3 regions of the Paenibacillus sp. JNUCC 34 genome follow, and region 1 is predicted to be linked to each of the others. Evidence: riboswitches for the same ligand, from Rfam matches in the RefSeq annotation. Region 1 holds a riboswitch; each other region holds the start of a gene.

Region 1 (7,429 bases):
TAAATCCACAAATGGACAATCATATCAATCAGCTTGATACCGATGAACGGTACGATCACACCGCCCAGTCCGTAGATCAAAATGTTACGCTGCAGCAGCTTGGTCGAGCTCATCGGCTTATAAGCTACACCTTTCATTGCAAGTGGTATGAGCAGCGGGATAATAAGGGCGTTAAAAATCAAAGCCGATAAAATCGCGGACATAGGGGAACCCAGCCCCATGATATTCAGTGCGTTCATGCTCGGAATGGCTGCCGTAAACATCGCCGGAATGATGGCAAAATATTTGGCTATGTCGTTCGAGATACTGAAGGTGGTCAATGCGCCGCGGGTCATCAACAGTTGTTTCCCAATGGCAACCACTTCAATAATTTTGGATGGATCGGAATCCAGATCGACCATGTTGGCTGCTTCCTTCGCGGAGGTTGTGCCGCTATTCATGGCAAGACCAACGTCAGCCTGCGCAAGTGCCGGAGCATCGTTCGTTCCGTCACCGGTCATGGCGACCAGTTTGCCCTCGGCCTGCTCCCTGCGGATGACGGCTATTTTATCTTCAGGCTTACTTTCGGCGATGAAGTCATCCACACCTGCTTCCCGGGCAATGGTAGCTGCAGTCAGCGGATTGTCGCCGGTACACATTATCGTCTTGATGCCCATTTTGCGGAGCTGGTCAAAACGTTCCTTCATGCCTGGCTTCACCGTATCCTTCAGGTAGATGAGGCCGTAAATCTGGTTATCTACCGCCACAGCCAGCGGTGTTCCCCCTTCGGTAGCGATGGCGTCTCCTTTGGCAATCAGATCGGATGGGATCATGCCTCCCTGAGACTGAACCCAGGCTCTTACGGCATCGACTGCTCCTTTGCGAACTTTTCGGCCGTCTTTCAGATCCATACCGCTCATCCGTGTCTCGGCCTTAAATTCGATGAATTCGGCACCGGATGTAATGGATTCGTCAAATCCTAAGCTTTCCTTCTTCATCAGTTCGAGAACAGAGCGGCCTTCAGGCGTTTCATCCATAACTGAGCTTACAGCTGCCCACTGGGCAACAGAGCCGACAGGTTCCGAACCGACCGGGATAAACTGGCTTGCCATCCGGTTACCAAACGTGATCGTTCCTGTCTTATCGAGAATCATCGTATTGATGTCGCCGGCAGCTTCAACCGCTTTACCGGACATTGCCAGCACGTTGAACTGCGTTACCCGGTCCATACCAGCAATCCCGATTGCGGACAGCAGACCACCGATGGTGGTTGGGATAAGACAGACGAGAAGAGAGATCAGGACGGGAATCGAAAGCTCGATTCCGAGATATTTGGCGATCGGGGCAAGCGTGACAACCACAATCAGGAATATTAATGTTAGTACGGTCAAAAGGGTATTCAACGCAATTTCATTTGGTGTTTTTTGCCGGGATGCCCCCTCTACGAGCGAGATCATCCGATCAATGAATGACTCGCCGGGGTCGCTAGTGATCCGGACTTTAATCTGATCACTAACAACCCGTGTGCCGCCGGTTACCGAGCTGAAATCCCCGCCGGCCTCTTTAATAACCGGGGCTGATTCTCCGGTAATGGCCGATTCATCGACAGATGCCAGACCCGCGATCACTTCGCCGTCACCGGGAATCATTTCGCCTTGCGAGACCACCACGATGTCACCTTTACGTAAATCGGTAGACGGAACACGCTTGATGCCGCCGCCGTCCATAACCTTGTTGGCCGCGATTTCCTTCTTTGACTGCTTTAAGGAGTCAGCCTGAGCTTTACCACGCCCTTCAGCAAGAGCTTCGGCAAAGTTGGCAAACAAGACGGTTAAGAGCAGAACCACAAATACGGTCAGATTAAAGCCGATGCTGTCTTCTGTCCCGAAATAATGGGGAAAGATAGTCATGAGGAGGACAATAAATGTACCAACCTCGACAACAAACATCACGGGGTTTTTCATCATGGCAATAGGGTTCAACTTGATGAAGCTATCTTTTAACGACTGGCGAACCATATCTCCGTTTAATACCTTTTTTCTATTGTTATTCATTGGGATAATCCACCTTTTCTATTAACGGATCATTAAATGCTCGGCAATCGGGCCAAGCACCATCACGGGCAGGAATGTCAGCGCCCCGATGATCAGGACTACCGCAATCAGAATAAACGCAAACAGCCGGTTATCCGTGCGGAATGTCCCTAGTGTCTCAGGAATCCACTGCTTACGCAGCAGAGAGCCGCCTACCGCTAGAAGCGAAATCATCGAAATATAGCGGCCGAAGAGCATGACAAGCCCTGTTGATATATTCCAGAACGGCGTGTTATCCGCAAGACCTTCAAAGCCAGAGCCGTTATTCGCTGCCGAGGAAGTGTATTCATACAGCACTTGTGAAATGCCATGAAAGCCTGCGTTCGTAATGCCCGCTTGACCAGCGTCTGTCATGAGAGCGAGAGCAGTCGGCGCCAGAATAATGAAGGGATGAGCCAGAATGGCAATCGCAATCAGCTTCATCTCCCGGGCTTCGATTTTCCGCCCAAGAAACTCCGGCGTTCGTCCAACCATCAGCCCGGCGAGGAATACGGCCAGAATAGCGTACATTAACATATTCATCAGACCGACGCCTTTTCCGCCGAAGACAGAGTTCAGCATCATGAGAGACAACGGTGTTATACCGCCAAGCGGTGTCAGCGTATCGTGCATGTTATTGACCGATCCGGTTGTGGCTGCTGTGGTTACGGTCGTAAACAGAGCAGACTGGGCAATACCGAACCTGACCTCTTTGCCTTCCATATTGCCTTGGGAAGCATCGATTCCTAGTCGACTCATCGCCGGGTTACCATTCGATTCCGATACGTAGGCAAGTGACAGGAATCCGATGAACAGAACCATCATGGCCGAGAAAATAATCCAGCCCTGCTTGCGGTTTTTCGCAAATAAACCGAATGTGTAAGGCAGAGCCGCCGCAATACACCACATTGATAAAATCTCGATTACGTTAGTCAGCGGATTCGGATTTTCAAACGGATGAGACGAATTGACGCCGAAATGTCCACCACCGTTCGTACCCAGATGTTTGATCGATTCCAGTGCAGCCACTGGACCAACTGAAATTTGCTGCTCGGCGCCTTCAAGCGTCGTTACATTGATGGTAGGTTTTAAGGTTTGAGGAACATGCAGCGCAACAAGTAGCATGGCCACTGTAAAGGCCAGCGGGATGAACACCCGTGTATGTGCCTTAACAAAATCTTCGAAGAAGTTGCCTATCGTTGTTCCCTTGCTGGTAATTGCCCGAATGAACGCGATAGCGACACATAAGCCGGTAGCAGCGGAGGTGAACATCATCATGGTGATGACGGCCATCTGCGAGAAGTAGGAGAGACCCGATTCTCCGCTGTAGTGCTGCAGGTTTGTATTGGTCATGAAACTGATAATAGTATTGAACGATAGCGTTGGCTCCATATTGTCAATTCCGTTTGGATTGAACGGCAGTATCTTTTGCAGTCGTAGTATGAGATACCCGGCTGCAACCAGCACAATATTGGTCATCACAAAGCTGATTGCATATACCTTCCAGGTCATGCCTTTGCGCTCTTTAAGTCCGATCAACGCATAGATCGGTTTCTCCGCCCAGGAGAACCATTTATCCGTTCCGTTCGCTTCATTGCGAAATACATTATATACGTAGGTTCCGAGAGGCTTAACGAGCAGCACCAGAACCAGAATAACGATGGCAATTTGTACAATGCCCATGATTGATTGCTTCCTCCTTCAATAACACCCCTAGAATTTTTCCGGGTGAATCAGCGCGTAAATCAAATACAGAAAAATAAAGATCATAAATGCGATAATGATGATCATTGGTTATCAGCCTCCGGTTCATTGACCACGCGTCCGCACCAGGATAAAAATAAGGTGAACAGTGCGTAGGTTCCTCCCAGAATGAGCACCATGCACAGATCCTGCATGTAAATCCCTCCAAAATATTTTTTGAAAGATTATGAATATGGTCTAGCTGACGAGTGATGAAATTAAGAAGGAAACATTGGTATGGTTCGTATGCAGCACGATATCTGCGCCAAGTCCTTTATAAATTAATCTCGGGTTGCTTGAATGAGTGATGACATAGATCGGATCCAAAGTCCAAGTACGGCAAATCCGCAAGTAACGGCAGCACAGGTTCAGACTGCTTTCAAACAGAAACACCCTGCCGACGGAAAACTCGGGAATGATCCAGGTTTGTTCATCGGTGGTGTCGATCAAGATCATGTTGTTTTTGGCTCCGAGCTTATCCAGACGATCTTGCTCTACCCGGTTGTTCACGATGGCTGCAAACGGAATTTTATTTCGGATAAGCTGGAGTACGAATTCCTCCCCTGCCTTGGTTGGAGCGGATACGATGATCAGATCCTGCGGTTTTTCCATGTTTTCTCCTCCTATTTGTTAGAAAGAGAAGGCAACAAAAAAGAAGCCTCAGGGAAGGAGAGTCACTCTTCCCGCGGCTTCTGATGACACAGTGAAATACACCGTGCCCTGCACACGACAATCGTTGCCTCTCTCGATACGCTTACGAGGTTAGCTGACGGATTCGGGCGTGAGAGTCGCCCTACCCATAGGCAGGTATTCTGCCGATGTGATTCACCCCTGGAAGAAAAGCAAGTCTCCCGTTTGGTTCCCCCGTTCCTTTTCCATTCAAGGATTCAGCGAATAAAAAAGCACTTTGCAAAAAACCACAGAGACATTAAGCCCTGTGGTCGTGTTTCTCGATCACAAGCTTCATCATCCTCTCCTTGTGAGCAGACCGCGTCAATTGAATGCGTGACTGCTTAACTCAACGCTTACGAGGTTAGCTGTCGGATTCGGGCGGTGAGAGTCGCCCTACCTGATCCGATTCCATAGAGTCTTCGGATCAAGATTCACCCCTGAAGATGTTCATGGTGGCTCTCACACCACCTGGTCCATCTCCTTGTTTGGTTCCCCCGCTTCCCTTGCCCAGCAAGGGAATTCAGCGATTCATGTGAAAACATTGTTCATTTCATGATTCGTATCATACGTCTGGCGGTTCGTAATGTAAATCGAGGGAGAGGCACATTTGAGGTGTTTTTTAACAGGATATCGGGGGAAAGGGGGATTGGTCACCAGAATACTGCTCCATACTCTGTATTTCTCTGTATTTCGTTGATTTCTCGTAAAGTGGCAAGATACCGTGTATTTGTATGGATAATCGATGTCAAGCCCTAATGTACACGTTTTCTTTTGGCTTTTTCGTCGATATTTTGAATTTTTAGACCATAAATGAACATTTACTTTGAAAGGGCAATGACGTATGATTCATCCGAATTTAACCATGATCTAAACGCTGAGCTCTCTAAAGGGAGTCGGGGGAACCCGGACAATGAGCAGGTTTCAGAGCAAACGGACTCAGGAGTATCTATAAACATGCATTCACATTTCCATAGTACTGGTCAAGCGTCTCACGCTCCGGTAACATAGAGGGTAACAAATGTACAAGGAGGAGCTATGCTTCTACAATTCGGTTACTCCCAGTATGAGAGCAAAGTATATGAAACACTTGTGACGAGCGGCGAGGCGATGGATGCATCGAGTATCGTGAAGTTGTCCGGTGTTCCGAAGGCTAAAATTTATGAGGTGCTGGACCGGTTAGTGGACAAGGGAATTGTCATGGATACGGTATCTGGCAAAAAGCGTACCTATACGGCACTCCCTGTGGAAGCCGTGATTGATAAACTGACGCATGAGTTTGAGAGTGACATTAAGGAGCTTCGCTCGGCGGGGGTCCGCAAAACGGTTGTGGATGATCAGGTGTGGAGTCTGAAATCGCACAGCTCGATCCAGGCGTTCTGCAAACAGATGATTGAGGAAGCGCAGGAGTCTGTTCTCGTCTCAATGTGGAGCGATGAGTTTAATGAAATAACCGATCTGCTGGACCGGAAAGAGCGGGAAGGTGTGCGCGTTGAAGCTTTGGTGACGGGGGATGACCATCCGGAAGTGTCGCTGTCCAAGCTGTATGTGCTGAATCCTACGGCGGATCACGATAAGCTGGAGCGGTTCATGCTTCTGGTGACAGATACGAAGCAGCTTCTATTCGCAGGCGTCGAGCAGGGCAGCTGGCAGGCAATCCGGACGCAGGCACAGCCCTTTGTGAAGGTGTTTGTTGAATTTTTCTACCACGATATGGCATTGACTGCATTCAGTCGTAAATATCCGGAAGAGATGTTCAAAGACGAAGAGATTAAAGCGCTTTTGCTCCGGCTGCGCTATTAAACAAGGACAGAAAGTATGGAGGAATGACTACTCCGTGCAGTCTCTCACAACAGCAAAGGGGCATCCCACAGGTCAATGGACCTTTTGGGATGCCCCTTTAAGTGTGTACAGTATGAGTTTGAACCAAACTTACAACTGCTCTGCGGTTCGGGACGAAGCAGCAGCTCCATCCTTGTCAGGAGCAGAACGGCGAGTTAGCGAGAATAACGCGACACCGAAGGCAACGGTAGCAATGATACCGCCGACCCAAGGGTTGTGGGCTACCGTGTGGCTCTGATCAATAACGGTACCGCCGATGATTGAACCGGCAGCGATTCCTAGGTGAAGCATGGAGGAATTCAAGCTAAGCTGTGTTTCTGCATTGTCTGGAGCCAGCTGAAGCAGATAAGTCTGCTGAGCTGGAGAAATGGCCCAACTCAGCGCACTCCATATCATCATGGCTATTAGGAACACCCAGAACGAGATTTGAGCTGTGAGCATGACCACGAACATCGATACCGAGAAGCAGGCCACAATGGTGAGGATTGAACGTTTCGTACCGAAACGGTCAGATATCCAGCCGCCGACCCCGCCGCCTGTTACGGCTGCGATGCCGAACAAAAAGTAAACGACACTCATCATGTCGTTGCTGACGTCGAATGTGGACTGTACATAAGGCTTCAGGTATCCGTACAAAGTCAGATGACCGGTGAGCAGCAGCAGGACGATAAGCTGGGCGCTGATAATCTTGCTGTTCTTCAAGGACGCAAGCTGTTCACGAAGCGGTACTACCGGGTTCGGAGCTGTGCGTGTCGTGAATAACGCAATGCCGGCCATAGATAGCAGGCTAAGAATCGCAATGACGAGAAACGGAGTCCGCCAGCCGTAAGCATTACCGATCACCATGCCGAGTGGTACCCCGAGTACAAGTGATCCGCTGATTCCCATATAGATAATTCCGATCGCGCGACCTTTGTGCGATTCCGGAACGAGCGAGGCTGCCATGGAGACGGACAGTACAACGATAACGGATCCGCTCATAGCGGATAATGCACGGGCTGCGATGATTGCTGCATAACTTGATGTGAAAGCTACGATCAGATTACTGATCATAAAGGCAGTCATCGTGTACAGATAGAGCTTTTTACGTTCCATTTTGGCGGTCACATTAATTAGAATCGGAC
Region 2 (7,429 bases), 2.7 Mb from region 1:
ATAACAGGCTTGTTGCGACTCCAGATACTACGTTAGGCAGAAAGTAGACCGCTTTAAAAAAATTTTTTCCCAGATGCCATTTCAAATTGTTGATCAGACTTGCGAGAATGAACGACAGGGCAATGCCAAGCAGTACGGACCAGATGCCCATCACAAAGGTGTTTGTAAGCGCTTGCCAAAATAAGGAGTCTTCTAAAGCATAACTGTAATTGCTCATACCTACCCATTTTCCATTCAAAGCAAGGCCTGATGTCTGGTGAAAACTCATAAACAGTGCAGCAAACATCGGATAAATGGCAAAAGCAAGCACACCGACAATCAAAGGAGCACTAAACAAGTAACCCATCCAATCATTACGTGTAAATCTGAACTTCCTCTTGGACATAGTCCTTTGATTGGATAGGTATTTCCCTTCTGGGGTGGATGACAAACAGCCCCTCCTCCTCTCTAGATTGAGATCCGGATTGAATGACGAATGGATGTACACTCGCTCTAATCCATTCTGTAAATGGTTATGTGGACAAATCCGGAATATGTTGTTTTTTTATACGCCAATTTATTTCTATAACCAAAAAACCTGCGAGAATTCCGCAGGTTTTGGTTGTAATTTCCTCCTTCCTGCGGATCTTTTTTATAACAGCAGGCTTATTGTCAGCAGATTAAACAAGGCCAGCGGCAGAATAGGATTGAAAGGGGCAATAGGTCCCGGAGGGTTGAAACCAGGGGAAAATCCCGGAAAGAAACCACGCATGTCGTCAAGTGGATCCATGCTCAAATACACAAAATCCACATCCACCCCTACTACCACACCCACAATAATCTCATTATGCACCGTGTGGACTTGCACTTTTCGATTGACCATGTTATTCATCGCATGATGTACTTTTTCCTTGTGTTGTTTCATTAAATGCGCGGTATGTTGGTCGCATTGGTAAACGACATGATGACTCGGGTATGTTGTTGTCATATGTTCACTCCTTTTATCGTCCTTACCCTCATTGTATGCATACGCCCAATACAGGGTGTATGCCTATTATTAACATAAAGAAGGGGTTGTCCCCAAGTCATCACAGATGACCAGAAGACAACCCCTTTTTTTGTTATATAAAAATCATTTTAAAATCCGATTTGCGCCATTATATTTAGGTCCCCAATAGGAGCTGTTTATGCTGTCAATTGTTACTCCGCTGCTAGTGGCAGAAATAAATTTATTATCACCGATATAAATGCCTACATGAGATGTTGAAACTTTGTTAGTAATGAAAAATACGAGATCCCCTTGTTTTAAATTGCTCTTTGACACCGAAGTTCCGTAATTGTCATGCATCGACACGGAGCTATGAGGCAAGCTGACACCCATTTTACCATACACATACTTCACATAACCCGAGCAATCAAATCCGGTGGATGGCGAGGCACCTCCCCAAACGTATTTGGTCCCAAGGTATTGTTTAGCTAGTGATACAGCCTGATTTCCTTGGGAAGTGCTTGGAGCTGTCCAGGCAGGAGGATAATTTTTTCCATCCGTACTGATGATAGCAATTTTGTTTTTAGAGTCCCACTTCAAAGAATAGCCAAACGTTTCTGATACAAACCGAACGGGAACAAAAGAACGGCCATCGACGATCCGCATGCTCGTGTCCATGACAACTTGTTTAGAACCGACTAAAGCAATATTGGAACCGGATTTTAGTACGATGGTGGTGTTTCCCTTTTTAATCGTTACTTTAGAGCTCGTAGAACTAATCTTTTCATAGTTTACGGTGGAGCCCATTTTTTCTACGATCATTCGAATAGGCACCTGAGTGAATCCTTTACTGTCAATAAACGGCTGCTCGTCCGGAAAAGAAACTAAGGAATCGTTAATTTGTACCTTAATGGAAGAAGTAGCAGCGCTCGCTGGATCAGAGCTAAGTACGAGAGTCGAGGCGACAATGGCCCCTGAAAGTAAAACCGATTTCAGTAAGTTATTCATGATGTTTTCCTCCCTGTTGCTTCCGAGGTTAGTTGACGGATTCGGAAAGAGGTATTTCCTAGTTTATATTTTCAAATAAACATTCACCCCAAATAAAGCTCCCCCGTACCAAACGTTATGCTCGTCTGGATTCAGCACTTAATAAACCAAGTTAACCATTATAAAGTAACATACCCAGCTCTTTGATATAGGTCGAAATTGTGTCCATTTTATGAAATTATGAACAGATTGTAACTTTTAGAGCGAAATTGATACTTTTTCGATACTTATAGTACGTGTTCAAAAAGGTCGGTTTTCAGCACCGAAGCATATGCTTCCGATGTGCGTTTTTTCAAAACGCTTGAGTTGGATGAAGCTAGGGACTGAGGAGCGGAGCTGCACGTTTTCGTAGAAAACGTCTTCGGAAGCATCAGCTGTTTTGGGTACGTGAGCACCTAAAATGTTTCCGGAGGAAACATACTTCGTAAGCATCCACTTAGGACCGGCTGAATTCAAGATTCGATGCCGAGCCCACTTCCTGATTCACTTCGTGATCAAAAGCGGACTTTTTGAACAACCTCTTATAACAATTCGGACTTCACCATATACATATATAATGAAAACCTCGCTTGACTTTTTCCAAAAAGAAACCGTATATTAATGTCATACCCTCTTAATAAGGAGAGATTTTGATGTCGGTGGTCGTTCTTAACTAACCAAATTTCATATGATTGGAAAAACCCTTTTTTTCATGGCCTGAAAAGGCTATGTTTATTTTCTTATGGTTTTTTCCATCTGTGTAATTAGTTAAGAACAACGGATATCAATTGAAGCCCGGGAGGTCTATCCTGTTTTGGCGTCTTTTCATCCGTGCTGAGTTCAGCACGGATTTTTTGGTAAATAGGACTGCGTACAGTAAGTGCTGGCAGCTCTATTTCCTATGGAGACGATCAATTTCAAGGCGGACTGACTAAAGGCAGAGAGTGAACCTACGTTCATTCTCTGCCTTTTTTTGTTTTTCACGGGCTCTTTCAGGCAAATATACACCAATACAAAGGAGTTTGATCACAAATGAATTTAGCTACAATGAAATTACTGCAATTCGACAAGGTCCAAACCGAACTGGAACGCTTTGCCGTCTCATATCTCGGGAAAAATCACATTCGTGAAATGACCCCTCTCACCCAGCTCAAGGTAATCCGGCATAGGCTGGATGAAACTTCTGAAGCCAGTACACTACTCCGTGCTGGGGCAAGTATACCCATCCCTTCCTTGGAGGGAATAGAACCTGTTCAACAGCTGCTGGGGACCGGTTATGTGCTTAGTGAACGCGACTTCGGCCATATCCAACAATTCCTACGCAGCTGCAGGCAGCTCATACGTTATATGGCCACCAAGAGCGAAATTGCTCCAAAGATAGCCTCATACGCCACTTCAATGTATGAACTCGCTTCATTGCTCTCAGAAATCGAACGCTGTATTTATAGCGGCCGTGTTGTTGATGGTGCAAGTAAGGAGCTTGCGAGAGTCCGCAAAAAAATCGCTGTATCTGAAGAGCGAGTCAAGCGAAAACTCGACAGTTTACTCAGCAAACACCGAGCCATCATGCAGGAAAGTCTGGTCAGCAAACGTAACGGCAGGTATGTTCTGCCCATCAAGAAAGAACACCGCAAGCAAGTTAACGGGGTCGTGCTGGATGAATCGGCAAGCGGACAAACGGTTTATATCGAGCCTAGTGATGTCGCAAGCCTCCAACATGAGCTGAGCTTTTTGCAATCCGAAGAAACCCGTGAAGAGACCAAAGTGCTCAGTGCATTGACCGAAACGGCTGAGAGATACAGTCACGAATTGAAGCTGAATGCAGATACTGTCGGAATGTACGATTTTATTATCGCGAGGGGTAAATACGCCCTGTCCATCAGCGGACGAAACGTGGAACTTAATGATCAGGGGATCATTGCGCTCAAGCAGGCCACCCATCCTCTGTTGGGGCCAGGTATGGTCCCACTGGATTTTGCAATCGGTCGTAACTACAAGTCCCTGATCATAACAGGTCCAAATACAGGCGGTAAGACATTAACACTCAAAACCGTTGGTCTATTAACCATGATGGTTCAGTCGGGTCTGCTCATCCCTGTTCAGGAAGGCAGTCAATGCAGCATATATGAACAGATTTCAGTCGATATCGGAGATGGTCAAAGCATTGAACATGCGCTTAGCACCTTTTCGGCTCATATAAGAAACGTCAATCATATTTTACAAACCGCCAATGACAAAACGCTGATATTACTGGATGAAATGGCTTCAGGCACGGATCCTGGAGAAGGTATCGGCCTCTCGATCGCCGTGCTGGAAGAGCTGCATCGCCGCAGGGCTACGGTTGTCGTTACGACTCACTTTACAGAAATCAAAAATTTTGCACGTATAACTCCTGGGTTCGAAAACGCACGAATGGAGTTTGACACAGAGACACTTGAACCGAAATACCGGTTGAAAATCGGAGAGGCCGGACAAAGCTATGCTTTTGTCATTGCTGAGAAATTGGGGATTCCTTCAGCAATCATTGCACGTTCCCGAGAAATTTCTGAAGCTGGTGTAGGACATGACAATACGATGTTCCCAAGTTACAACGTCTCCACGAATGAATCCCATACAGATGAGATTCATGTGCCTGCTAATGAAGACAATCCGGAAGATGTATCTATTGAGGAAAGTCACAGTCCTGATGAGGATGATTTCTCTGATCAATCAAGTCACGATGTAGAAAAACGATCCGAGGAAACGCCTCACAGCGAAGGTCGAATTCATGAGAAAGATCATAGCTCGAAATCCACTAATTATGAGCTCGGAGACAGCGTGTACGTATCGTCCTTGAACAGGACGGGTATCGTCTGTGAAACTCAAGATTCGCGCGGTATGGTTGGCGTGATGATCCAAAAACAAAAGATCAAAATCAACCACAAACGCCTCACACTGCATATTGCAGGTAAAGATCTGTATCCTGAAGACTATGACATGGATATCGTTTTTGAGAGTAAAGAGAACCGCAAGAAACGGAAGTTGATGAACCGAAAGCATGTCGAGGGACTAACCATTGAAATAAAACCTGAATCCTAAAGGAGGACATAACTATGATAAGAACAGAAAAAATCCAGGATTACACCCAAGTAGAACAACTGCTGAAAAACGCGTTTAAGAATGAGGCTGAGCCTCGACTTGTTGAACGTATCCGTGACACCGAAGACTTTATTCCGGATTTGTCCATCGTAGCCGAGGCAGATGGACAAATTACCGGGCACATCATGTTCAGCTTAACTGAAGTATTAGATGATGATCAATCATATCAAGTAGGTTGTCTCGCCCCTCTCGCCGTTGAGCCGACCTTACAGCGTAAGGGGATTGGCGGGGCGTTAATTCGAGAAGGTCTGAACAGATGCCGGCAATTCAACATCCCGTTAGTATTTCTGATCGGTCATCCTTCGTATTATCCGCAATTTGGATTTGTTAAGGCAGGTGATTATGGCTTTCAATTGAAACAGTTCGAGGTTCCGGAAGAGGTCTTTATGGTTTACGAAATCGAGGAAGGTGCTCTACACCGTTTCAAGGGCGAGCTCTGCTATTCCGACGCCTTTTTGGAAATGGAATGAATCGCTTCAATAAATAAAAACAACAATCCTTCATCAATCAGCGCCATAACCAGATTTGTGGCAATGTCGGCGGTAAATGTTGTACAATAAAGCTTAAATGACAATTTGAAGGATGGTTTTCAACATGTATTTAGCTGATGATTGGAAAGATTATGAAGTTATAGATACCGGAGGCGGAGAAAAGCTCGAACGTTGGGGCGATGTTATTCTGCGCCGCCCGGATCCGCAAATTATTTGGCCGCTCAACAATGACAGTAGTGTATGGAGAAACGTTCACGGCCATTATCACCGGAGCTCATCGGGCGGCGGAAGCTGGGATATGAAGAAGCAGCTTCCTGAGCGTTGGAACATCTCCTATGACCAGCTTAAATTTCACATCCGTCCGACGAGCTTTAAGCATACCGGTCTGTTCCCTGAGCAGGCTGCTAACTGGCGCTGGATGATGAACAAAATTTCGGACGCCGGTCGTCCAATCCGTGTGCTCAATCTGTTCGCATACACTGGAGGAGCAACCGTTGCTGCAGCTTATGCTGGCGCACAGGTAGTTCATGTAGATGCAGCAAAAGGCATGGTACAATGGGCGAAGGAAAACGTGGCTTTGTCCGGTCTATCAGACCGCCCTGTCCGCTTCATCACGGATGACGTATTCAAATTCGTACAACGTGAGCAGCGCCGCGGGAACAAGTATGAAGCTATCATTATGGATCCCCCATCCTACGGCCGGGGTCCAAGCGGAGAAACTTGGAAGCTCGAGCAAAGCTTGTATCCATTCTTGGAAAGCTGCCTCGATATCCTGTCAGATAATCCGCTCTTCATGCTGATTAACTCCTATACAACGGGTATTTCACCTACCGTGCTTAAAAATATGCTGTCCATGACCATGCAGCCAAGATACGGCGGCAGCATCAGCGCTGGCGAGATCGGCCTGCCGATCACCAACTCCGGACTTAATCTGCCTTGTGGAATTCTGGGACGCTGGGAGTCGTAGAGTATGAATGATCAGAAAGCCAATTATCCTGAGGTACCGATTGTCTATGAGGATAACCACGTGCTTGGAGTCAGCAAGCCCGTAAATATCCCTTCACAGGAGGATGCCTCCGGTGATGCAGACATGCTTACGATACTCAAAGATGACATCAAGGTCCGGTACAACAAGCCAGGTAACGTGTACCTTGGTCTCGTTCACCGACTGGATCGCCCAGTCGGCGGTGCTATGGTATTTGCCAAAACCTCCAAAGCGGCCTCCCGCTTATCGGAGTCTGTCCGCAGCAGAAGCTTCCGCAAACTATACGCAGCGGTAGTGCATGGCAAGCCCAAGCAGCCTTCCGGCAGACTGGTAGATACGCTGTACAAAGACAGCCGCAGCAACACGGTTCGCGTTGTCCCTAAAGGAACAGAAGGCTCCAAGGAAGCGATACTCGATTATACGGTGCTTGCGACTGAAAACGGTATGAGTCTCGTTCTAGTGGAGCTTCATACAGGGAGACCTCATCAGATTCGGGTTCAGTTAAGCCATGCAGGCTGGCCATTGTATGGTGATCAGAGATATGGTAACGGTCTTAATAAGGTAGGTCAACAGATTGCACTATGGTCGGTATTTGTCGGTTTCCCGCATCCTGTGAGCAAGGAAGAAATTAGGATTGAATCCATGCCACCGACGTTGCATCCGTGGAATCTCTTCCCTTCTGGCCGTTTGATCAGAGAGATTAAAAACTATTGATAAATCAATTCAAGAGCCGAGATCTGTTTCATGGATCTCGGCTTTTTTGACATGCAGATTTATGTGTTAACACATTTCTCTCCACATTAAATACTACAAGATTGTCTC
Region 3 (7,429 bases), 2.0 Mb from region 1:
CGCGGCTTGGAGAGATACTGGTGAATTTCGACACAGAGGGAAGGGGAAATCTTCCGGCAGGCATTCATTTTATCTCAGGACCGAGCAGGTCGGCTGATATTGAGAACGATCTGACCATCGGGGTTCATGGACCGGGTATTGTGTACGCACTCATTGTGGATCATATGTAACAGAATCAATAGTTAAGCTGGCCTTGAGCCTTTAAGTTGAATCATAAAGCCCCTTTCTTTACCCTGCAATGTTCAGGTGTGAGAAAGGGGCTTTTTATGAAAAGAAAATGAAATGTCTGATCAATTAGAGCGGGGTCACTTGCCGCGCCGCGTCAGTTTAGCGAGTTCATCCCACTGTTCCTCAGTTACTTCAGCCAGCTCATTAAACTGACCGGCGCCTTGAAGCCATTCACCGCCATCGATTGTAATAACATCACCATTTATGTATCCGGCGTAGTCTGAAATAAGATAAGCAGCAAGATTGCTGAGCTCTTCTTTATCTCCCACGCGTGCGAGAGGGATACGGTTAATCATCTTTTGCTCAAATTCCGGTGTAGGAGACAATCTGGACCAAGCGCCTTCCGTTGGAAACGGCCCGGGTGCAATTGCCACCTGCCGAATGCCGTAAGGTGCCCATTCTACAGCGAGTGAACGGGTTAATGCCAATACTCCAGCTTTTGCCGCCGCAGAAGGGACAACATAACCGGATCCTGTAGAGGCATAGGTCGTGACGATATTCAGCATCGTTCCGGAAATCCCTTGCTCAATCCATCGTTTTCCAACTTCCAGAGTTGTGTAAAATGTGCCATGAAGCACGATGTTGAGAACGGCATCCACGGCTCTAGGAGAGAGGCGTTCCGTAGGACTGATGAAATTACCAGCTGCGTTATTGACCAGCACGTCGATGCCCCCGTAATGCTGTTCTACCTCTTCCACCAGTTCATGCACCTGGGATGGATCGCGAACATCGCAGCTTTTGAAATATACGGCATGCCCGTAACTGCTCATTTCCTCTGCAGCAGCCTTCAGTACGTCTTCACGCCGTCCGCAAATGGCGAGTTTCGCACCCAACTTCAGAAATTTCTCCCCCATGGCCCTTCCCAGCCCTGTAGCCCCACCTGTTATCAGCACAACCTTGTCCTTCAACAAATCCTTAGCAAATGGACCCATTGCTCCACACTCCTTCAGATCTGGTTAAATTGCAAAAAAATACCGATATATCCGAGCGTAACATGTAAATGTCTGGAATGGAATAAATCTTTATCCAATACTTACCGTTAGCTGGCATATCATTTATTTATACGGCTGAAGGGCAGTATTGACAAAATTAACAATGATCCACATAATTATTATATGTTTATGTATAAAAAGTACTGAATCTAGATTTTTTTGTCCTATTATTCCTATTTATGATGTATGATTAAAAGAAAGCTAGATTAGTACAATGGAGAGGGGAGTAATCACATGTATGTTATAGGTTCAGCCTGCATAGACGAGAAAGCGGGAGAATGCGTTGACGTATGTCCTGTTGATTGCATTGAAGAAGGAGAGGACCAGTTCTATATTGACCCGGATGTTTGTATATCTTGCGGTGCTTGTGAAGCGGCTTGTCCTGTAACAGCAGTATTCTATATCGATGATTTGCCAGAAGAAGAAAAGCCTTACTATGAGAAGGCTGTAGAATACTACAAAAACAAAAATTAAATCATACGAAAATAACACCCTTCCGGGCAGGTGCGGAGCGATCCGGTCACCATATTGGAAGGGTGTATTTGTCATGCATTTATGGAGAAGATTGAATAATGTGATGAGCCAGATCATCGTAAATGGAGCTGAGAAGATTCGGCTTAGTCGATTCCATTTCATCAGGAACAATTGGAATCTGGGTGAGTAGGGACGTATTCAGCTGGTTCGCCAGCTTTTCTCCGCCGCCCTTGCCAAAGATATAATGCTTGGTGCCTGAAGGATCTTCATAATAAGACATGTTCTCCACAACGCCGAGAATACGGTGATTGGTCTGAAGGGCCATTAGTCCTGCACGCTCTGCAACGACTGTTGCTGTGGACTGTGGTGTAGTGACAATAATTTCAGAACATTCAGGTATCATCTGATGAACAGCCAGAGCGATATCGCCTGTCCCAGGCGGGAGATCAATAAGCATATAGTCCAGCGGCCCCCACATCACATCATTCAAAAAACTGGACAGCATTCTTCCTAGTCTGGGTCCCCGCCACAGGACAGGGTCGTTACCCTTAACAAAAAATCCGGTTGATATGACTTGAACACCGTCTCTTTCTATCGGTGTGGGCCGGCTATTCGTAGGCTCTGGCTTCTCATGTATTCCCATCATGTCTGGTATGCTGAAGCCGTAGATGTCTGCGTCAATGATTCCAACTTTCTTTCCAGCCTTCTGTAATGAAAGAGCCAGATTCAGTGTAACTGTAGATTTTCCGACGCCTCCTTTTCCGCTGGCTACCGCTATAAATTTGACACCCGCTTTAACCAAAGGACTTACTGGAAAAGAACCCTGCGCCCCCCCTCTATTGGCAGGCTGTTGGCCAGAAGGTTTCATCTCCTGCGCTCGAGCAGTTATGTTATGCCTCTCCTCGGCAGAAACTTGCTTGACCCTAATATGTATGTCTGTCATTCCCATTGTGCGCAATAGCCCTTCAATCTGTTTACAGCGTATTTCTGTTATGCCTTGCTCCTGTTCTTGCTCTGTGGCGATTAGAGTCATCGCTGCTTTGTCTTCTTTCAGCATGACATCACGGATTAATCCAATTTGAATCAAGGGAAGTTTCAATTCGGAGTCGAGTATCTTCGTCATTTCACGATTAAATACTTCTCTATTCATAAGTCACCTGTGCAAAACGATGACAATGCGGATACCTGCAAGTTGATAAAGAGTTCTGGTAAGCCAACATTCGTAATTCCCTCCTTGAAAACCGATAATCAATTTCAGTTTAAAGAAAGAGAAAGGGCTAGTCAACAAATGAGTCTAGTACACAAGCGATAGCGAGAGTCCAACGAAAATACGAGCGATAGATAGAAAAACGGGTCAATTAGCTGTTAGTCGACATCACTGCAGGGCATGACGGGTGATTAGCGAGATTTGCAGAATAAAATTACAATTTTGTTACTGAATACGATTGACATATCACCTCAAAATATACTACATTATGATAGAGTTACAAAACTTTAATGAATTTGCCGAATTTCGTTTTGAAAACGGGGGAACCAATCTGGGTGAATTATTCTTGAAGTCAAGGGAATATAGGAAACCTTCAACCGAACCCTTAGCTAACTCCGTAGGCACCGAAGGGGGAAAGTGTTTTTGAAGAAAGTCGTATTATCTGTACTAGGGTCTGCACTTATTTTTTCCTCTGGCGCCTTCACGGCATATGCGGACCAGCCGAAGCTTCAGAGTGAAGTTACACAATTAGTAGGAACTCCTTATAAATGGGGAGGAACAACTGTAAGCGGATTCGATTGCTCCGGATTTATTTTGTACATATTCGATCAATATAATCTCGATCTGCCGCGAACTTCGGCATCACAAGCAGAAGCTGGTGTTCACGTGGAGCAAGATGATCTTCGATTGGGAGATTTGGTCTTCTTCAATACGAGTGGCCGAGGTATCTCGCATGCAGGAATTTATATTGGAAATGATGAGTTCGCTCATGCATCCACTAGCAGAGGAGTAAGAATCAGCAAGCTTTCGGAATCCTACTATAAGAATCGTTATGTAACAGCACGTCGTGTCATCGATCAAGACAATTATGTTCAGATGGTAGGTAGTATGAATTAATATTTCCTCAACGAATAGAAGTCCGCGATGAATTTCGCGGGCTTTTTGTTGTATGATATTACTATATTTAGGTAAAGAGTGTTGAGCTCATTGTATGAGAAGATATAGCTGGGGGATAGATTACTATAATGTCAAATTTATTTAAGAAGGAAATTCATGATTGGAACAGCTGGGGAGCTGTTTATCAATCCATCGAGGATTTTAGACCTCTGATTCATGAAATCTTTGCAAGGGAACAGTTGATAGGAGCAGAAGATATCTCTCATTTAACACCGGGAACAAATGCCGTTTTCAAAACAGGATCCCATGTGATCAAAATTTTTGCACCGATTTCATCTGGAATGAATACGGATCAGGACTTTAAAGCTGAGCGAGTTGCGATGCAACGAGCGATAGACCAAGGAGTTCGGACCCCGAATATTGTAGCTGCATCCAAAATTAATGATAAATATGAATTTAAGTATATCATTATGGATTTTATTGAAGGTCAAAGTGCTGGGGATGCCATAAATGGCTTTACATATGAGCAAAAGCGAGATTTCGTAGGTGAGTTACAAGATGATATGGTGAAGTTGAACACGCTGCCGGATGAAGAAGTGAGTCGTGCTGCGATCATTGAGAGAGCAATCCATAATGAGCGCTGGAAGATCGTATCTTCTGAGGTAAGAAAACAGATTGAGCACTTTTTGAACCATTATGAGTTTGGTACCTGCATGCATGTTCATGGAGATCTTACGGGTGACAATGTATTGATTGATTCGAAAGATCAGGTTTATATTATAGATTTTGCAGACAGTACCATTGCACCGGTAGAATATGAGTATCCTGGGATTGTGTTTGAGTTGTTTCAAAGTGATGTAGAAACTGTTCATGAGTTTATAAAATGTAGGAATCTGGAATACAGTGAGTTCATTGACCTGCTATTTGCGGGGACGCTGCTGCATGACTTTGGTGCGAACTTTGTAAAATCCATTTATGAAAAACATACAGGAAAAGGTGTCGGTGAGATGTTAGACATTTTTGAGTATAAGGAGTTGATTCATACCCATCTGATGTCACATTCCCAGAATATATAAACTTAATGGACTCATTGAGGAGGGAGATACAGCGTGTTTAAATTTTGGAAAGGCCGGGAGGGGAAGAATAAATCGGTTCCGGAGAGTACCGCTGCGCCCGGGAATGACGCATATGAAGAAACGGAAGAGCAAATCGTAGAATTAAAGGGCAGAAATGTTCAACGATTCGTTGCGCCGGTCATTGGTTTGACGGTATTGGATTTGGCGGAGAAGAATGAAGTGGACTGGAATTCTTTCTGCAAAAGAGGGACATGTGCCCGCTGCCGATGTCATGTCAGTGAAGGATTGGAATATTTATCCGATCCAAACGAAGCGGAGGAGAAGCGGCTTGATCCAGAGGAGATTGATGAGGGATACCGTCTGGGTTGCCAGGCAAAATTGGAGAGAATAGGCGCCATATCCATTAAACATGCACCTTATTTTTAATAGATATTAATTCACGAACAGCCGGAGGCCTGAGCAAGCAGGTCATCCGGTTTTTTGATGCTATCAGAGGCAGTCATGATAACGAATGAATTTGATAAAAAATAGCACATTTCACTTTTAATGTTTGCTATGATGTTCATAACTGGAACTTATTAGGCTGCCAAAAAGCTATTTGGAGGGGTATATATGAAGAGTAATGAGAACGATATCAAAACAGCTGCACCGGAAAGTCCGATTCAAAACAAGGTTGGCAGCATTTTTGTTCCTGTACGAGACATTGAGAAATCACGTGAATGGTACTGCACTCTTCTTGGCATCGATCTTGAGAGCTGCAGCATTATGAACGGTCATCTGTGTCCAATTCCAATGCAAGGTACTGGGGTCATTCTAGATACGATGCCTATGTGGGGCGGCAAGGAGCCGGGCGGAGCCCCCCCTGTTTCTACGCCTGCTTTTATGCTGCTGACCCATGACCTGGAAGCTTCCTATAATTATGCCAAGACTACAGGTGTCAATCTGGTAACGGGCATTGAACATGAGCATTGGTTTGTCATTAAGGACCCAGATGGTAATTTGCTGATGGTATGCAAGGAGTAGTTGAATAACCTCGGTTTTCCACTGGAGAAATTTCAAATTTACTGTTAAAGTAATGTCCACATACGTAATCGTTGGAATGGGGGCGATTCAACTGTACAAAATCATCATTGTCGATGACGAGCCGATCGTCCGTGAAGGAATCAGAAACCGTATTCAATGGGCGGAACATGGATTTGAATGTGTAGGAGTTTGTGAGAATGGCAGGGATGCGTTGGAAGTCGTTGCGCAGCTTGAGCCGGATGTCGTGATGACAGACATTTATATGCCTTTTTTGGACGGACTGGAGCTTTCACGTCATATTGCCGAAAAATATCCACGAACGAAAATCATTATTTTAACGGGTTACGACGATTTTGAATATGCGCAGCAGGCCGTTAAAATCCAAGTGGCAGACTTTATTTTGAAACCGGTTACATCGGCGGAGTTACGCGAAATGCTGGATAAACTCAAAGCCGAGATGGATGAAGAGCGGGGTCACTGGGAACATTTGAATCGGCTTAAACAGCAACTGAATGAGAGTCTTCCGCTGCTTAAGGAGCGATTTCTCGAACGGTTGGCATCCTCCGCCCTGAATGAATGGGAAATCAACAATAAAATGGCTTTTTTCAATATACCGCTTCCTGGTCCTTTTTTTGTAGCGATCGCTTCGGATATGGATGAATGGAGGACGGAAGAACAAGGTACAGATAATGAGCTGTATGCTTTCGCAGTTTATAACATCATTCAGGAAATAACTGATACAGAGGCAACTTCTGCCGTATTCCGTTATAAAGGGAACAAGGTCATCACCATATTATCTGGAGAAGGAGAAGAAGAGTTATATAGCCGAGTCCAGGAACTGGCCGAGGAGATCAGGACATCTATCAAAAGATATTTAAATTTCACAGTTACCGTTGGCGTTGGCACGATCTGCCGTCATCTGAAGGACATTCGGCATTCCTGTCGTGCATCCGTTGCTGCACTGGAATATCGTTTGCTCATCGGAAGTGATCAGGTCGTCAGTATTTCGGATCTGGAAAAACGGGGTTCCATGCCTCTTTATGATGGTACGGAGATAGAGAAAACGCTCGTGTCGGCGATCAAAACCGGAACACCCGATGATGTGGAGCAATCCATCGGCAAACTTATAGCAGAGCTTGGCAACGCTTCGATCTCATTGGAGCAGTGCTATGTAAGAGTGCTTCGAACGATGTTGGCAGTCCTACAGGCTTTGTTCGAGATTGGATGTAATGAAAAAGAGTTGCTAGGTAAAGAAACTCGTCTCTTGACGGAGCTGTATTCTTTCCGTTCACTGGATGAGATCGAACGCTGGCTGAAGGATATGTGTGGAAAGGCGATAAAGGGTGTAGCCGAAACCCGAAGAGATATATCCCGTAACCAGATGCTTGATGCCGTTGATTATATTCAACGGAATTACGATGATACCGAGCTCTCCGTGAAAACGGTCTGCAGCCGAATCTTTATGAGCGCCAGCTACTTCAGCTCCTTATTTAAGGCTCACACAGGAAAAACTTTTGTAGAGTATGTCACGT

Evidence for each region. Region 1 has a riboswitch for cyclic di-AMP ahead of AC2TF5_RS01160 (hypothetical protein). Riboswitches for the same ligand answer to the same signal wherever they lie in the genome.
Region 2: linked by a shared signal. The riboswitch ahead of AC2TF5_RS17005 (C40 family peptidase) and the one ahead of AC2TF5_RS01160 (hypothetical protein) in region 1 are both predicted to bind cyclic di-AMP.
Region 3: linked by a shared signal. The riboswitch ahead of AC2TF5_RS10770 (C40 family peptidase) and the one ahead of AC2TF5_RS01160 (hypothetical protein) in region 1 are both predicted to bind cyclic di-AMP.

The regions. Positions count from the first base shown of each region.
Region 1 is NZ_CM177770.1:253,884-261,312, forward strand. Features, by position in the region: gene kdpB (potassium-transporting ATPase subunit KdpB) at 1-2,033, opposite strand, end outside; gene kdpA (potassium-transporting ATPase subunit KdpA) at 2,055-3,734, opposite strand; gene AC2TF5_RS01155 (potassium-transporting ATPase subunit F) at 3,765-3,842, opposite strand; gene AC2TF5_RS01160 (hypothetical protein) at 3,993-4,406, opposite strand; cyclic di-AMP (ydaO/yuaA leader) riboswitch at 4,530-4,697, opposite strand; cyclic di-AMP (ydaO/yuaA leader) riboswitch at 4,802-5,002, opposite strand; gene AC2TF5_RS01165 (TrmB family transcriptional regulator) at 5,502-6,266, shown strand; gene AC2TF5_RS01170 (MFS transporter) at 6,396-7,429, opposite strand, start outside.
Region 2 is NZ_CM177770.1:3,638,512-3,645,940, forward strand. Features, by position in the region: gene AC2TF5_RS16995 (carbohydrate ABC transporter permease) at 1-430, opposite strand, end outside; gene AC2TF5_RS17000 (hypothetical protein) at 632-967, opposite strand; gene AC2TF5_RS17005 (C40 family peptidase) at 1,112-1,975, opposite strand; cyclic di-AMP (ydaO/yuaA leader) riboswitch at 1,978-2,122, opposite strand; gene AC2TF5_RS17010 (endonuclease MutS2) at 3,026-5,071, shown strand; gene AC2TF5_RS17015 (GNAT family N-acetyltransferase) at 5,086-5,601, shown strand; gene AC2TF5_RS17020 (class I SAM-dependent methyltransferase) at 5,726-6,589, shown strand; gene AC2TF5_RS17025 (RluA family pseudouridine synthase) at 6,593-7,321, shown strand.
Region 3 is NZ_CM177770.1:2,273,355-2,280,783, forward strand. Features, by position in the region: gene AC2TF5_RS10750 (LutC/YkgG family protein) at 1-170, shown strand, start outside; gene AC2TF5_RS10755 (SDR family oxidoreductase) at 306-1,160, opposite strand; gene AC2TF5_RS10760 (ferredoxin family protein) at 1,455-1,694, shown strand; gene AC2TF5_RS10765 (Mrp/NBP35 family ATP-binding protein) at 1,774-2,844, opposite strand; cyclic di-AMP (ydaO/yuaA leader) riboswitch at 3,189-3,320, shown strand; gene AC2TF5_RS10770 (C40 family peptidase) at 3,325-3,798, shown strand; gene AC2TF5_RS10775 (phosphotransferase family protein) at 3,927-4,874, shown strand; gene AC2TF5_RS10780 (2Fe-2S iron-sulfur cluster-binding protein) at 4,908-5,300, shown strand; gene AC2TF5_RS10785 (VOC family protein) at 5,487-5,897, shown strand; gene AC2TF5_RS10790 (response regulator) at 5,950-7,429, shown strand, end outside.